Regions from separate parts of the Allobosea sp. 05L423 genome, predicted to be linked through region 1. Evidence: predicted binding sites of a transcription regulator. Region 1 holds the regulator's gene; the other holds the start of a gene.
What was found. The regulator PhoB, encoded in region 1, activates phosphate uptake and scavenging genes when phosphate is short. The targets are predictions, from matches to a motif close to TGTCATNNANCTGTCAT.

Region 1 (7,462 bases):
CGAACAGCATCAGCTTCGGCTTCATCGCCAGGGCGCGGGCAATGGCGATGCGCTGCTGCTGCCCGCCTGAGAGCTCGCTCGGATAGGCGTCGCGCTTGTCGGCAAGACCGACGCGCTCCAGCAGTGCCGTCGCTTCGGCGACGATCTCCTTGCGCGGACGCTTCAGGACGGTGAGCGGCCCCTCGATGATGTTCTGCAGCGCCGTCATGTGGTTGAACAGGTTGAAGCGCTGGAAGACCATGCCGGTGACGAGGCGCTGGCGCGCGATCTCCGGATCGGTCAGCTCATGCAGCTCATTGCCCACGCGGCGATAGCCGATCAGCTCGCCATCGACGCGGATCGCGCCCTGGTCGATCTTCTCGAGCTGGTTGATGCAGCGCAGCAGCGTCGACTTGCCCGAGCCCGACGGCCCGATGATGCACTGGACCATGCCGGGCTCGATCGAGAGCGAGACATCGTTCAGCGCCTTCAGGTCGCCGAAGAACTTGCTGACGTTCGCGATTGCAACGATCGCACTATCGGCCACGGCCGTGTTCGCCACCGCGTTCATGCGGGCTCCTCCTGAACCGCGGTGCGCTTGGCGCGCCGCCCGACCCGCCCCTTGGAGAAGTGGCGTTCGAGGAAATACTGGCCGATCTGCAGCAGCGTCACCACGAGCAGATACCAGCCGGCAGCGACGATCAGCAGCTCGATGACGCGGGCATTGGCGTAGTAGATCGTCTGCGCGTTGCGCAGGATCTCGGCGTACTGGATCACGCTCGCCACCGAGGTCAGCTTGACCATGCTGATCACCTCGTTGCCGACCGGCGGGATGATGACACGCATCGCCTGCGGCAGCACGATCCGGCGCAGCGTCGTCAGCCGCGTCATGCCGATCGCCTTGGCGGCCTCGGTCTGGCCCTGGTCGACGGAGAGGATACCGCCGCGCACCACCTCGGCAGTGTAGGCGCCCTGGTTCATGCCGAGCCCGAGCAGCGTCGCCATGAACGGCCCGATGATGTCGATCGTGCGCCAGGAGAACAGGCCGGGGATGCCGATGGTCGGGAAGACCAGCGCCAGGTTGAACCAGATCAGGAGCTGCAGCAGCAGCGGCGTGCCGCGGAAGAACCAGATGTAGAACAGCGCCACGCCGCGCAGCACCGGGTTCGGCGACATGTACATGATGGCGAAGATCACGCCGAGCACGACGCCGAGCGTCATCGCGCAGACCGTCATGATCAGCGTGTTGCCGAGGCCCGCGATGATCGCCGGCGCGGTGAAGAACTGCCGGACCACCGGCCAGGCGATGTCGCCCTCGACAAAGGCCATGACCAGCCAGACGAGGATGGCGACGATCGCCGCGGCCGCGACCCAGCGCCCATAGAAGCGCCGCGGCACGATTCTCAGATGCGAGACCTGGGCGAGATCCCGGCTGCTGATCGGCGAAGTGGCGACGCTCATTGGCCCGTCTCCCGGCTCCAGGTTTCGAGGGCGGCGAGCTTGCCGCGGAAGCGGTCGATCTGTTCGCGCACGCGGTCGGGCGCCGTGCCGCCATGGCCGCTGCGCGCAGCGACCGCGGCATCGAGCGTCAGATGGTCGAGGACCCCGGCATCGAGCCGCGGATCGACCGCCCTGAGATCGACGGCGTCGAGCGATTCAAGCTCCCGGCCCAGTTCCTCGCAATAGCGCACCAGCGCCCCCGTGATCTCATGCGCCTCGGCGAAAGGCACGCCGTTGCGGGCGAGATGATCTGCCACCTCGGTCGCCAGCGCAAAGCCGGAACCGGCCTGGGCGCGCATCGTCTCGGCGTCGGCGCTCATGCTGGCGATCAGCCCGGCGAAGGCCGGCAGCACCTCTTCCAGCACGTCGACTGCGTCGAAGGCGGCGCGCTTGTCCTCGGCGAGGTCGCGGTTATAGGAAAGCGGCAGCCCCTTCAATGCGCCGAGCATGGCGACGAGGTCGCCGGTCAGCCGCGCCGCCCGGCCGCGCGAGATTTCCGCGATGTCCGGGTTCTTCTTCTGCGGCATGATCGAGGAGCCGGTGGCGAAGGCATCGTCCAGCGTCACCCAGGCGAATTGCCTGGAAGCCCACAGCGTCACCTCCTCGGCGAGCCGCGACAGGTTGGTCGTCAGCATCGCCGCGACGAACAGGAATTCCGCGACATGGTCGCGCGCGCCGACCGCGTCGACCGAGTTCTCGAACGGCTCGTCATAGCCGAGTGCCTTGGCGCTGAGCTCGGGATTGAGCGTGATCGCCGAGCCTGCAAGCGCCGCCGCCCCGAGCGGGGACTGGCCGGAGCGCTTTTCCCAGTCGGTCAGGCGCGAGGCGTCGCGCATCAGCACCTGGCCATGCGCCATCAGCCAATGGCCGAAGGTGACCGGCTGGGCGCTCTGGAGATGGGTGAAGCCGGGGCTGACCGAGGCCGCATGCAGCTCGGCCTGATCGGCGATCGCGGTCAGGAGTTCCGCCAGCATCGCCGCGAGCGAGCGCGACTTCGCGCGCAGATAGAGCTTGAGATTGTTCGCGGCCTGGTCGTTGCGCGAGCGCCCTGCCCGGAGCTTGGCGCCCGTCGAGCCGATCCGCTCGGTCAGGATGCGCTCGATGAAGGTATGGACATCCTCGTCCTGCGGGCCGGGCGTGATCCGCCCCTCGACCGTGTCCCGCGCGATCGCGTCGAGCGCGGTCAGGATGGTCTGGAGCTCCTGCGCCGTCAGCAGCCCGGCGCGTCCGAGTTCGGCCGCATGCGCCTTGCCGCCCGCAACATCCTGCGGCACCAGCCTCGCGTGCTCACCGGCCGCGCTCGACAGCTTCATCAGCCGCGGATCGGGCGGCTTGCGGAAGCGTCCACCCCACAGGCGCGTCGTCTGGTTCATGAGCTTGTCCTCCCGTTAGGGAAGAATGGCCTCTTGACCGAAAGCCCGGCAAACGAAACGATCTCCGCAGCGATAGTCCAAAAAGGAATACCCCATGGCCGCCGGCCGGCCTCCTCCGTCATCGACCGCTTTGCGAGCTTTCACCACGGTTGCAAGGCTGGGCTCGACCGCCCGCGCCGCCCTGGTCGTCAACCTGACGCAGAGTGCCGTCTCCAAGCAGATCCTGTCGCTGGAACACCATCTCGGTGCCGTGCTGTTCGACCGCAGCCCGCTCGGCCTCAAGCTCACCGAGGCCGGCGCGATCTATCTGCCCTATGCCGAAGCCGCGCTGGAGCAGATGGAGCGGGGCGCCCGGCGCCTCGCCGAGCGCAGCGCCATTGCCCGGCCGATCCGCCTGCACATGGTCGCCATCGTCGGCGAGCGCTGGCTGATGTCGCGCTTTCCGGCCTTCGCTGCGGCGCATCCCGGCGTCGACGTCCAGTTCACCAACTATGTCAGCGAGAGCGAGACCGAGGAGCCCGATCTCGACATTGCCCATGGCGTCCCGCCCTGGCCCGGCAAGGAGGCGCATTACCTCTTCGGCCGCGACGTTGCCCTCGTCGCCGCGCCGAGCCTGGTCGAGCGCATGGGCGGCTTTCGTCGTGCCGCCGATATCCAGAAGATGACGCTGCTGCAGCACTACCAGATGCCGACCTTCTGGGCCGAGTTCACCGAGGCCCACGACCTGCGCGGCGCGGTGCCCGAGCACACCGTGCGTTACGGCTACTATTCCGTGATCACCAGCGCCGCCGTCGCCGGGCTGGGCGTCGCTCTGATGCCGCGCTGCTATGTCGCCGACGAGCTGGCTTCCGGCGCGCTTATCAACCCGCTCGGCCTCGGCTTCACCAGTGCGACGGGCTGTTGGCTCACCCTCCCGGTTGGCCAGCCGCAACGCCCCGGCCTCGATGAATTCGTCGGCTGGCTGCGCGCCGAAGCGGCCCGGTTCGACGCCGCCACCCGTGCGCCCGCAGCGGCCTGATCATCGGGCGAAACTTCCGCTCTTGCCCCGCGTTGTCTGGAGCAAGGAGGAGCCATGTTCACCATTCTGCCTGCCCCGGACCATGTCGGCGCCTACCGCCTGTCGCAGACGCTGACCAGTGACGATCTCGATGGGATCATGGCCGATATCGAGGCGAAGCTCGCGCGACACGAGAAGGTCGGCATCCTCGCCGACCTCACCGATTTCACCGATATGACCCTGGCTGCCGCCTGGAAGGATGCGCGCTACAGCCTCGGCAAGCTCTGGGAGCTGCAGCGCTTCCCGCGCGAGGCGGTGATCACCGACAGGGGCTGGCTTGCCGCCTTCGTCGACCTGCTCAACCCAGCGATCCCCTTCGTGACCGTCCGCACCTTCAAGCCGGAGGAGTACGAGACCGCACTGACCTGGGCCGGTGACATCGAGGGCGGGCCAAACGCCTGACCGACAGGAGGACGCCATGACTGCCCACAAACGCAGGTGGTCGGCCGATATCACCACCCGGAGCAACGCGCTCGATCTTGAGAAGGCGGTGTTCAAGCAGGGCGATCCGCGACGGATCGCACGTTCGCTGAAGCGGTCGGCTGAACACAGCCGGCTCCGCAAGTCGAGCCCCTATCGCTCGGCGATGTCGATGCTGACTTTCTACATCAACCGCGCCGGCCGGAACCTGCCGGCCGAGCGGCGCAGGACGCTGGAAGCGGCCAAGCACAGCTTGCGCCGCCTCTTCTACCGAGAGGGCTGAGGCTCCTGCCGGCCCCTTCAGGGATCGTCCTGTAGGGGGCTTCTCGCGGGGCCGCCACCCTTGCGGGCCGGATCATGCAAGCGATGGCTGTCGCGCTCGCCGCCACCGCCCGAAACGCGAACCTGCCGGGTTTCGTCGTCGGCAGGCGGCTTGCGGATGCCCGGCGACTTCCTCGCATTCTCATGGGACGAGCCCGGGCCGCCGTGCCGGATGCTTTGCGGCGCCTTGGTCGAGGCCGACATGAGGCAGCCTCCTCAACGATCCTGCTGCAGACCCTGATGGCTCGTGTTGATGCGGGTGTTGCCCTGCTGGTCATGCTGGCCCGGCCGGCGCTCGCTCGCCACCTCCTAGCGCTGCGCATATCGTGCCCGGCATGATCCCGCTCGCCCGGGCCCTTGTCGCTTCGACTGGCCGGCGGGACTGGCGGCATCTTGCTCATGGCGACCTCCTCTGGCTCGCGCTGACTTTCAGGGTCAACGCGAGCGAGCAGGCGAGACTCACCGTAAGCTGCGATGAGGAGGAGAGCTGGAGCGCCGCTCAGCTGCGCGCAAAAGTCTCGTCGAAGGCGTAGCCGGCGCCGCGCACGGTACGCAGCGGGTCCTTGGTATTGGCGGGCGTGATCGCCTTGCGCAGCCGGCCGACATGGACGTCGACGGTGCGCTCGTCGATATAGACGTCGCGGCCCCAGACGGCGTCGAGCAGCTGGGCGCGCGAATAGACGCGGCCGGGCGCCTGCATCAGGAACTCCAGCAGCCTGAACTCGGTCGGGCCGAGATGCAACTCGCTGCCGGCGCGGCGGACGCGCCGTGTGGTGCGGTCGAGTTCGAGGTCGCCGGCGGCAAGCAGTCCCGCGACATGGCCCGGCTTGGCGCGGCGGAGCAGCGCCTGGATGCGCGCGATCAATTCCGGCAACGAAAAGGGCTTCACCACATAGTCGTCGGCGCCGGTCGCGAGCCCGCGCACGCGCTCGGTTTCCTCGCCCCGCGCGGTCAGCATGATGATCGGCACGCGCTCGGTGTCGCGCCGCGACCGCAGCCGGCGGCAGAGCTCGATCCCGGAGAGGCCCGGCAGCATCCAGTCGAGCAGCACGAGATCGGGGGTGTGGTCGCGCAGATGAAGCTCCGCATCGTCCCCGCGCGCCACGCTGTCCACCTCGAAGCCCTCGGCTTCGAGATTGTAGCGCAGCAGCAGGGTCAGCGGCTCCTCGTCCTCGACGATCAGGATGCGTGCGGCCATGATTCCTTGCCTCGCCTCAGCTGCCCGTGACCGCCTCGACTTCGATATTGGTCGTGTCGAGCTTCGGCCGGTTCACGTCGAGCGAGTCGCCGGTGATGAGGTAATGGATCGTCTCGGCGATGTTGGTGGTGTGGTCGCCGATGCGCTCGATGTTCTTCGCGCAGAACAGGAGATGCGTGCAGAAGGTGATGTTGCGCGGATCCTCCATCATGTAGGTCAGGAGTTCGCGGAACAGCGAGGTGTAGAGCGCGTCGATCTCGTCGTCGCGGCGCCAGACCTCGAGCGCCTTCTGCTCGTTGCCTGCGGCGTAGGCGTCGAGCACGTCCTTGAGTTGCGCCTGCACCAGGCGGCTGATGTGCTCGAGCCCGACCACGGCGCGGTGCGGCGGCTGGAACTGGCCGGCGATGGCGACGGCGCGCTTGGCGATGTTCTTGGCGAGATCGCCGACGCGCTCGATGTCGGCCGCGATGCGGATCGCCGAGATCAGTTCGCGCAGGTCGTTCGCGAGCGGCTGGCGCCGGGCGATGGTCAGCACCGCCTTCTCTTCGACGTCCCGCTGCAGGTTGTCGAGGCGCTGGTCGGCGGTGATGATCTTCTGGGCGAGGCCGGTGTCGCGGCGCACCAGCGCCACGGTGGAGTCGCCCAGCATGCGCTCGGCCATGCCGCCCATTTCGGCAAGACTGCGGCGGATGCCTTCGAGATCGGTGTCGTAGGAGCGGACGATGTGGTCGGTCATGGCGTTATCCTCAAAGCATTTTCAAGCGAAATCGGACCGGTTCGCGCGAAGAAAATGCGACAAACAAAGAACTCTGCCGCGGCTCAGCCGAACCGGCCGGTGACGTAGTCCTGCGTCTGCTTCTTGGCCGGGTTCATGAAGATGGTGTTGGTCGGCGCGAACTCGATGACCTCGCCCAGATACATGAAGGCGGTGTACTGCGAGATGCGTGCAGCTTGCTGCATGTTGTGCGTCACGATCGCGATCGTGAAGTCGCTCTTCAGCTGCTCCAGCAGGTCCTCGATCTTGCCGGTGGAGATCGGGTCGAGCGCGGAGGTCGGCTCGTCGAACAGGATCACTTCCGGCTTCTGCGCGATGGTGCGGGCGATGCACAGGCGCTGCTGCTGGCCGCCGGAGAGGCCCATGCCGGAGCTCTTCAGCTTGTCCTTGACCTCGTCCCACAGCGCGGCACGGCGCAGCGCCCCCTCGACACGGTCGTCGAGCTCGGACTTCGGCGGCTTCTCGTAGAGGCGGATGCCGAAGGCGACGTTGTCGTAGATCGACATCGGGAAGGGCGTCGGCTTCTGGAAGACCATGCCGACGCGCGAGCGCAGCTCGTTCACGTCGACGTCGTTGGAGATGATGTTGCGGCCGTCGAGCAGGATCTCGCCGGTGGCCTTCTGCTCGGGATAAAGCGAGTAGATCCGGTTGAAGATGCGCAGCAGGGTCGACTTGCCGCAGCCGGAAGGGCCGATCAGCGCGGTGACGTGCCGGTCGCGGAAATCGAGATTGATGTTCTTCAGCGCCCGGTGCTCGCCGTAGTAGAAATCGAGGTTCTTCACCGCGATCCGGACGGGCGCCTCGGCATCGAGCGTCTGCGGGGAGAGTTCAAGGGTCGA
Region 2 (7,462 bases), on a different contig from region 1:
CGCCTGTCGACGCGCCTGACGGCGCGGCTCGCCGATGAGCGCGAGGCGGAATTGCTCGAGATCGCGCCCGAGGCTGCCGTGATGATCTCGACGGCGGTCGATGCGCTGCCGGACCTGACGCCGGTGCATCTCGTCGCGAGCGTCTTCGCCGCCGAGCGCGTGGAAATGGTGATCGAGCCGTTCGGGGATTGAAGGGCTCCGTCATGCTCGGGCTTGACCCGAGCATCTCAGGACGATTGGGCGCCTCTTCCGGCGAGAGATTCTCGGGTCTTCGCTTCGCTGCGCCCGAGAATGACGGTAGGGGCTTCACCTCGCCCGCTTGCCGATGATGGCGAAGCGCAGCTTGCTTGACAGGAAGTCGATGGCCGAGACTGCGGCCAGGACCAGCAGGATCAGGAAGGAAACCTGCTGCCATTCCAGCGTCCGGATCGTCTCGGCGAGATAGAGGCCGATGCCGCCGGCGCCGACGATGCCGATGATCGTCGAGGATCGGGTGTTCGACTCGATGAAATAGAGCACCTGGCTCGCGATCACCGGCAGCACCTGCGGCAGCAGGCCGAAGCGGATCTCATGCGCCTTCCCGCCGCCGACGGAGGCGACGCCCTCGACCGCCTTGCGGTCGGCCGCCTCGATCGCCTCCGAATAGAGCTTGCCGAACGCGCCGAGATCGCTGGTCATGATCGCGAGCATGCCCGCGAAGGGGCCGAGGCCCACGACGTTCACCCAGATCAGCGCCCAGATCAGGGCATCGACGCCGCGCACCGTGTCGAGCGAGCGCCGCGCAAGGAAGTGCACCACGCGGTTGGCGACGACGTTGCGGGCCGCGAGGAAGCCGAAGGGCAAAGCGAGCGTCGCCGCCAGAACGGTGCCGAGAAAGGCGATGGCGATCGTCTCGAACAGCGCCTGCACGAAGATCAGCGCGCGGGTCCAGGAACCGGGATTGGGCGGCAGCATCAGGGCGACGAAGGAGCCGAGATTGCCGAGCCCGGCGAGTATCTTCCAGAGCGAGGTCTCGAGCGTCGTCAGCCCGTAGAGGAAGAGGCCGAGCAGGGCGACGATGGTGCCGATCGTGGCGAGCTTCGTCTTGAGCGAGCCGCGGATCGCAGCCTGGTGGCGGGTGAGGATATCGGCGCGCTCGGCCGGGGTGAAGGCGAGGCTCATCGGCCATGCTCCAGGCTGAGGAGGGCGTGGCGCAGCCGCTCGGTGCCGTAGTCGATCAGCATCACCGTGACGATGATGAGCAGCAGGATGGCGCTGACGTCGGTGAAGTAGAATTTGCGGATGGCCTCGATCAGGTCCTGGCCGATGCCGCCGGCGCCGACGAAGCCCATGATCGAGGCGCCGCGGACATTGATCTCGAAGCGCAGCAGCGCATAGCTGGCGAAGTTCGAGAGCACCTGCGGCACGACGGCGAAGCGCACGATCTGCCACCAGCTGCCGCCGCCGGCGGTGACGCCGTCGACCGGCTTCAGGTCGATGTTCTCGACCACCTCGGAGAAGAGCTTGCCGAGCGCGCCCATGGTGTGGATGGCGATGGCGAGCACGCCGGGCAGCGGGCCGAGCCCGAAGGCGATGACGAAGATCAGCGCGAAGACGATCTCGGGAACGGTGCGGCAGAATTCGAGATAGCGGCGGACCGCGAAGCGCAGCCAGGCGGACCGGCCGAGATTGGCAGCCGCGGCGAAGCAGAACAGGAAGGCGCCGACGGCGCCAAGCACGGTGCCGACATAGGCGATCAGGATGGTCTGCCAGAGCAGCTTCAGCCAGCCCTTCAGACCCCAGTACCACTCGGCGAGGTCGGCGCCGAGGCTGGAGAGGCGCAGCGTCGGCAGCGTCTCGAAGATGTATTTCGGGAAGCGGTGGATGTTCTCGGCGAACTTGGCGAGATCGACTTCCGAGCCCCGCGCTGCGAGCAGGACGCAGACGATGAACACGGCGGCGCCGATCAAGGCCTGCCGGCGCTTGGCCACGGCCGCCTGCCGATAGGTCTCGGCATGGGCCCGGATGGCCGGGTCGTTGCGGTCGATCGCGAGGGTCATGAGCGTCCGTTACCGGAGAGGGCGCCAAGTCGCGCCGCAACCGTCATGCTCGCCCTTGTGGCGAGCATCCACGTCTTGAAAGCTGCAAAAGGCAGGGAAGACGTGGATGGTCGGGACAAGCCCGACCATGACGGCGCGCGTGCGTGCTGTTTACGACGACTTCTTCTTCCGCAGGTCGTCGACGAACTTGTTGAGCTCGATGATCGGGTCGTAGGCCTTGTTGTCGACGGCGACGAGCGGGCCCTGCTTGCCTTCATAGATCTTGTCGAAGGCGGCCTTGTCCTTGGTGGCGAGGTTCAGCACCGCGTCGCGGATCTTCGCCTTGAGGTCATCAGGCAGGTCCGTGAGGTAGGCCATCGGCGAGTTCACGATCTGCTCGGACTTGTAGATGATCCGGAAGTCGTCGGCCTTGACCATGTTCTTGCGGGCCATGCGCTGCAGGTTGGATTCCTGCTCGTCGTTCCACCAGTTGGCGGCGATGTCGACGGTGCCCTGCTGCAGCGCGATGACCGCGTTCTCGTGGCTGCCGGTGTAGACGACCTTGGAGAAGAAGGTTTCCGGCTCGATCTTCATCTGGTTGAGGACGAAGCGCGGCACGTTGTTGCCAGAGGTGGAGTTCGGATCGACGAGGCCGAGATTCTTGCCCTTGAGGTCCTCGACCTTCTGGTAGGGCGAGTCCTTCTTCACGTAGAAGACCGAATGATAGCCCTTGGTGCCGTCGAGATTGGTCTCGATCGCGAAGGCGTCGACCTTGGCGCCGGTCATGCGGGCGCGGGCGAAGGAAGCCGGGCCGTACATGCCGATATGGATGTTGCCGGCGCGCTGGCCCTCGATGATCGCGGCGTAGTCATTGGCGATGCGCAGCGTCACCTTGGTGCCGAGTTCCTTCGCGAGGTAGTTCACGAAGGGGGTGTAGCGCTCGACGACGCCCGAAGCATTCTCTGCCGGGATGATCGCGAAGACGAGCTCCGGATACTTCGCCTTCCAGTCCTGGGCGAAGGCCGGGGCAGCGGCGGCCGCGAGGCCGGCGGCAGCGAGCTTGAGGGTATGGCGACGGGTCAGCATTGGGTCTGCTCCTGGTTGCTGTCGGGCTGGTCTTCTCGCAGCGGCGGCCTCCGGCAGCGCCGGCGATCCTTCGCTTGTCAGGCGATCTTCTGGCGCGCGCGCTTCGCTTCGGAGGCGGCGATGGCGTCGAGCGCATCCAGCGCCTCGGCGCCGGCATCCTTGGCCTCGATGCCGTAGAGTTCGGCCGCGACCTCGCGGGTCAGCGCCTGCGGCACGTCGTCGAACACCACCTTGCCGGCCGACATGCCGATCAGCCGGTCGCAATACTTCGCAGCGATGTCGAGGTCGTGCAGGTTGCACATCACGGTGATGCCGTCCTCGCGATTGATGCGGAACAGCGCGTCCATGACGACCTGGGTGTTGCGCGGGTCGAGCGAGGCAATCGGCTCGTCAGCGAGGATGATGCGCGGCTCCTGGACGAGCGCGCGGGCGATGGCGACGCGCTGCTGCTGGCCGCCGGACAGGGTCTCGGCGCGCTGTGCCAACAGATGCCCCATATCGAGACGCTCGAGCGCCGCAATGGCGCGGATCTTGTCGTCTTCCGAGAAGCTCTTGACCAGGGTCAGGGCGGCGGAGCGGTGGTTCAGGCGCCCGAGCAGCACATTGGTCAGCACGTCCAAGCGGCCGACGAGGTTGAACTGCTGGAAGATCATCGCCGTGTCACGGCGCCAGCGCCGCAGCGAGGCCCCCTTCAGCGCCGTGACCTCCTGCTCCTCGCAGGCGATCCGGCCGGAGGTTGGCTCGGCCAGCCGATTCAGCATGCGCAGCAGGGTTGATTTGCCGGCTCCGGACCTGCCGATCACGCCAACCATCTCTCCCTTCGGGATCGACAGCGAGACATTGTCGACAGCGTTCTTGTCGCCAAAGCGCTTGGTCAGACCTTCGATACGCAGCATGTGGTGGGTTCTCGCGCACGATGCGGGCATGAGCGCAGCCCCGTCCGGCCCAAGCCGGGGGGGCAACGCGTCTCCATGGCGACGAGAGCTAGCGGCCGCTGATGACAGCGGCGTGACAGTGGCCGAAAGCGCGGTTGGGCGGCCCCGAAGGCCTTATCAGAGCGAGTTCAGCAGCGCATCGACGCAGGCGCGCACATAGGCTTTCCGTTGGGCGGCCGGCATCGGCTTGACCCCGAGAAGGCCGCGCAATTGATGCAGGCCGCGCAGCATGCCGACGAACTGCTCGGCGAGGAGATCAGCTTCGGCGAGGCCGAGCGGGCGGGCGACGCCGTCGCCGACGCGTGACCGTTCGATGAGCAGCGTCACGATCGCGGCGCTCATTCTCTTGGCGCCAGCCTCATAGGCGACGCGGCCGAGCTCGGGAAAGCGCGGCGAGGCGCTGACCACCAGCCGGTGCAGATCGAGGGAGGCCGGGCGCAGCATGAGCTTGAGCATGTCCTCGCCCAGGCGCACCAGGGCGCTGCGCAGATCGGCGGCGGGCGACGCCTGCTCGAGCGGCAGAGTCAACGTTTCCGTGAGGCCGGCACAAATCGCCTTGAACAGCGCTTCCTTATCGGCGAAATGGCTGTAGATCGTCTGTTTCGAAACACCGGCCCGATGGGCGATCTGGTCGAGGCTCGCGCGTTCGAACCCCTCCGCGAGGAAGGTTTCGGCGGCAGCGCGGGTGATGGCGTCGTGCTTGTCGGGGCGCGCGCGTTCGGCGGAAGGGGATTTGGCCGGGTTCGTTTCGGTCTGGTTGGAGTCGAGCAGGCGGGTCTTGGTGCCGTTTCGCCGGAGGGGTTTCGGCACGGGTCTTGCCTCGGCGTCTGCCGGTTCGTTGAGAGAGGTCGCCCGGTGACGGCGGAGAGGGGTATCAGCCATGCTCCCCCGCGCAGGTGGCCTCTTATCAAACTAGACTGTCCAGTCTAAGATAGTCGCGCGGTATCGGAGCGTCCAGTCTTATGAAGCGGTTTGTTCTCCTCGTCGTGGTCGCGGCGCTCGCCGGCGGCGGCTATTACGCCTACCGCAACCAGCGTGCCGGCACGCAGCAGGCCCAGGCCAGCGCCGTTTCCGGGCCGCGCGCCGTGCCGGTGGAGGTGGCTTCCGTCGAGACGATGACCGTCAACGAGGAGGTCGAGGCTCTCGGCACGCTCGCCGCGGATGAATCCGTGATCATCGCTTCCGAAATCGCCGGCCGCGTCGTCGCTCTCGGCTTCAAGGAGGGCGAGCGGGTCAAGGCCGGTCAGGATCTGGTTAAGCTCGATACCGCCATCCTCGATGCCGAGCTGAAGCAGGCGCTGGCCGATCTCGGGCTGGCGCGCGACACCAACGAGCGGCTGAGGGCGCTGGTGCAGCGCGGCTCGGGCACGCAGGTCGCGCTCGACGAGTCGACGGCGCGGCTCGCCTCCAGCGAGGCGCGCGTCCAGCTTGCCAAGGCCAAGCTCGCGCAATCGACCATCGTCGCGCCGTTCAGCGGCGTCGTCGGCCTGCGCTCGGTCGGCATCGGCGATTATGTCTCCGTCGGCAAGCCGCTGATCGTGCTGACCAGCATCGACCCGATCAAGGTCGATTTCCGGGTGCCGGAGATTTATCTGAGCCGCGTCAAGGTCGGCCAGCCCGTCCAGGTGCGCGTCGATGCCGTTCCGGACCGGACTTTCACGGGCCAGATCTTCGCGATCGACCCGGTCGTCGACGTCAACGGCCGCGCGATCCGCCTGCGCGCCAACGTTCCGAACGGCGACCTCGCCCTGAAGCCCGGCCTTTTCGCCCGGCTGTCGATCACGGTCGACCAGCGCGAGAACGCCATGATCATCCCCGAGATGGCGGTGGTCCCGGACGGTGTCGGCAAGATGATCTACGTGGCGGAGAACGGCAAGGCGCGCCGCGTCGCGGTCGAGCTCGGCAAGCGGCTGCCCGGCAAGGTCGAGGTGGTCAGCGGGCTGAAGCCCGGCATGCAGATCATCACCGCCGGTCAGATGCGGCTGCGTGACGGCAGCACCATCTCCATCAAGGAAAAGCCTGTCCAGACGAGCCAGCTCTGATGAGCCTCTTCGAACTCTTCGTCCGCAGGCCCGTCCTCTCGACGGTGCTGAGCCTGCTGGTGATGCTGATCGGCATCGTCTGCTATGGCCGCCTGACCGTCCGCGAGTATCCGAATATCGACGAGCCGATCGTCTCGGTGCAGACGATCTATCGCGGTGCCTCGGCCGAGATCATCGAGACCCAGGTCACGCAGATCCTGGAGAACTCGATCGCCGGCATCGAGGGCATCGAGATCATCTCCTCGGCCAGCCGCCAGGAACGCAGCCAGATCTCGGTGCGCTTCCGGCCGGACATCGACCCCGATGTCGCCGCGTCGGACGTGCGCGACCGCGTCAGCCGTGTGCGCGGGCGCATGCCGGAAGAGATCGACGAACCGATCATCGCCAAGGTCGAGGCGGATTCGCAGCCGGTCCTCTATCTGTCTCTGACCAGCACGCGGCATAGCCCGCTCGAGCTGACCGACTTTGCCGATCGCTTCATCGCCGAGCGCGTCCAGAACATCACGGGCGTCGCCGAGGTCCGCATCCTCGGCCAGCGGCAATATGCGATGCGCATCTGGCTCGATCGCTCGCGCCTCTCGGCCTATGACGTGACCGTCCAGCAGATCGAGGCGGCGGTTCGCGCCCAGAACATCGAGATTCCGTCGGGCCGGATCGAGAGCAGCGACCGCGAGTTCACCGTGCTGTCGCAGACCGGCTTGGTCACGCCGGAGCAGTTCCGCGAGATCGTGGTGAAGGATGCCGCCGGCTTCCCGATCAAGCTGAAGGATCTCGCGCGCGTCGAGCTCGGCGCGCTCGAGGAGCGCAACGCGGCCTGGTTCAAGGGCTCGCCCTCGGTGACGGTCGGCATCGTCAAGCAGGCGACCGCGAACCCGCTCGACGTCTCGTCCGGCGTGCGCGCCGCCCTGCCGGGGATCATCGAGGATCTGCCCGACGGCATGTCGATCGCGGTCTCCTACGACAGCTCGATCTTCATCGACCGCTCGATCAAGGCGGTGTTCCAGACGATCATCGAGGCGATCGTCCTCGTCGTCCTCATCATCTTCGTCTTCCTGCGCTCGCTCAGGGCGACGCTGATTCCGCTGGTGACGATCCCCGTCTCGCTGATCGGCTCCTTCGCGCTGATGTATGCGTTCGGCTTCACCGTCAACACGCTGACGCTGCTCTCGATGGTGCTCGCCATCGGCCTCGTCGTCGACGACGCCATCGTGGTGCTGGAGAACGTCCACCGCCATATCGAGGACGGCCTGGAGCCGACCAAGGCGGCGATCCGCGGCATCAACGAGATCGCCTTCGCGGTGGTGGCGATGACGCTGACGCTGGTGGCGGTCTATGCGCCGATGGCGTTCTCGACCGGCCGCACCGGCAAGCTCTTCATCGA

Region 2: the regulator PhoB is predicted to act here: its motif matches at 4,102-4,118, upstream of phnC (phosphonate ABC transporter ATP-binding protein).

The regions. Positions count from the first base shown of each region.
Region 1 is NZ_JBFTOA010000011.1:162,364-169,825, forward strand. Features, by position in the region: gene AC1DNE_RS21430 (amino acid ABC transporter ATP-binding protein) at 1-550, opposite strand, end outside; gene AC1DNE_RS21435 (amino acid ABC transporter permease) at 547-1,440, opposite strand; gene argH (argininosuccinate lyase) at 1,437-2,852, opposite strand; gene AC1DNE_RS21445 (LysR family transcriptional regulator) at 2,947-3,870, shown strand; gene AC1DNE_RS21450 (SpoIIAA family protein) at 3,925-4,311, shown strand; gene AC1DNE_RS21455 (DUF3175 domain-containing protein) at 4,328-4,612, shown strand; gene AC1DNE_RS21460 (hypothetical protein) at 4,630-4,854, opposite strand; gene phoB (phosphate regulon transcriptional regulator PhoB) at 5,150-5,848, opposite strand; gene phoU (phosphate signaling complex protein PhoU) at 5,865-6,584, opposite strand; gene pstB (phosphate ABC transporter ATP-binding protein PstB) at 6,668-7,462, opposite strand, start outside.
Region 2 is NZ_JBFTOA010000012.1:106,065-113,526, reverse strand. Features, by position in the region: gene phnF (phosphonate metabolism transcriptional regulator PhnF) at 1-192, shown strand, start outside; gene phnE (phosphonate ABC transporter, permease protein PhnE) at 307-1,161, opposite strand; gene phnE (phosphonate ABC transporter, permease protein PhnE) at 1,158-2,039, opposite strand; gene phnD (phosphonate ABC transporter substrate-binding protein) at 2,190-3,104, opposite strand; gene phnC (phosphonate ABC transporter ATP-binding protein) at 3,182-4,000, opposite strand; gene AC1DNE_RS22000 (TetR/AcrR family transcriptional regulator) at 4,157-4,849, opposite strand; gene AC1DNE_RS21995 (efflux RND transporter periplasmic adaptor subunit) at 5,002-6,081, shown strand; gene AC1DNE_RS21990 (efflux RND transporter permease subunit) at 6,081-7,462, shown strand, end outside.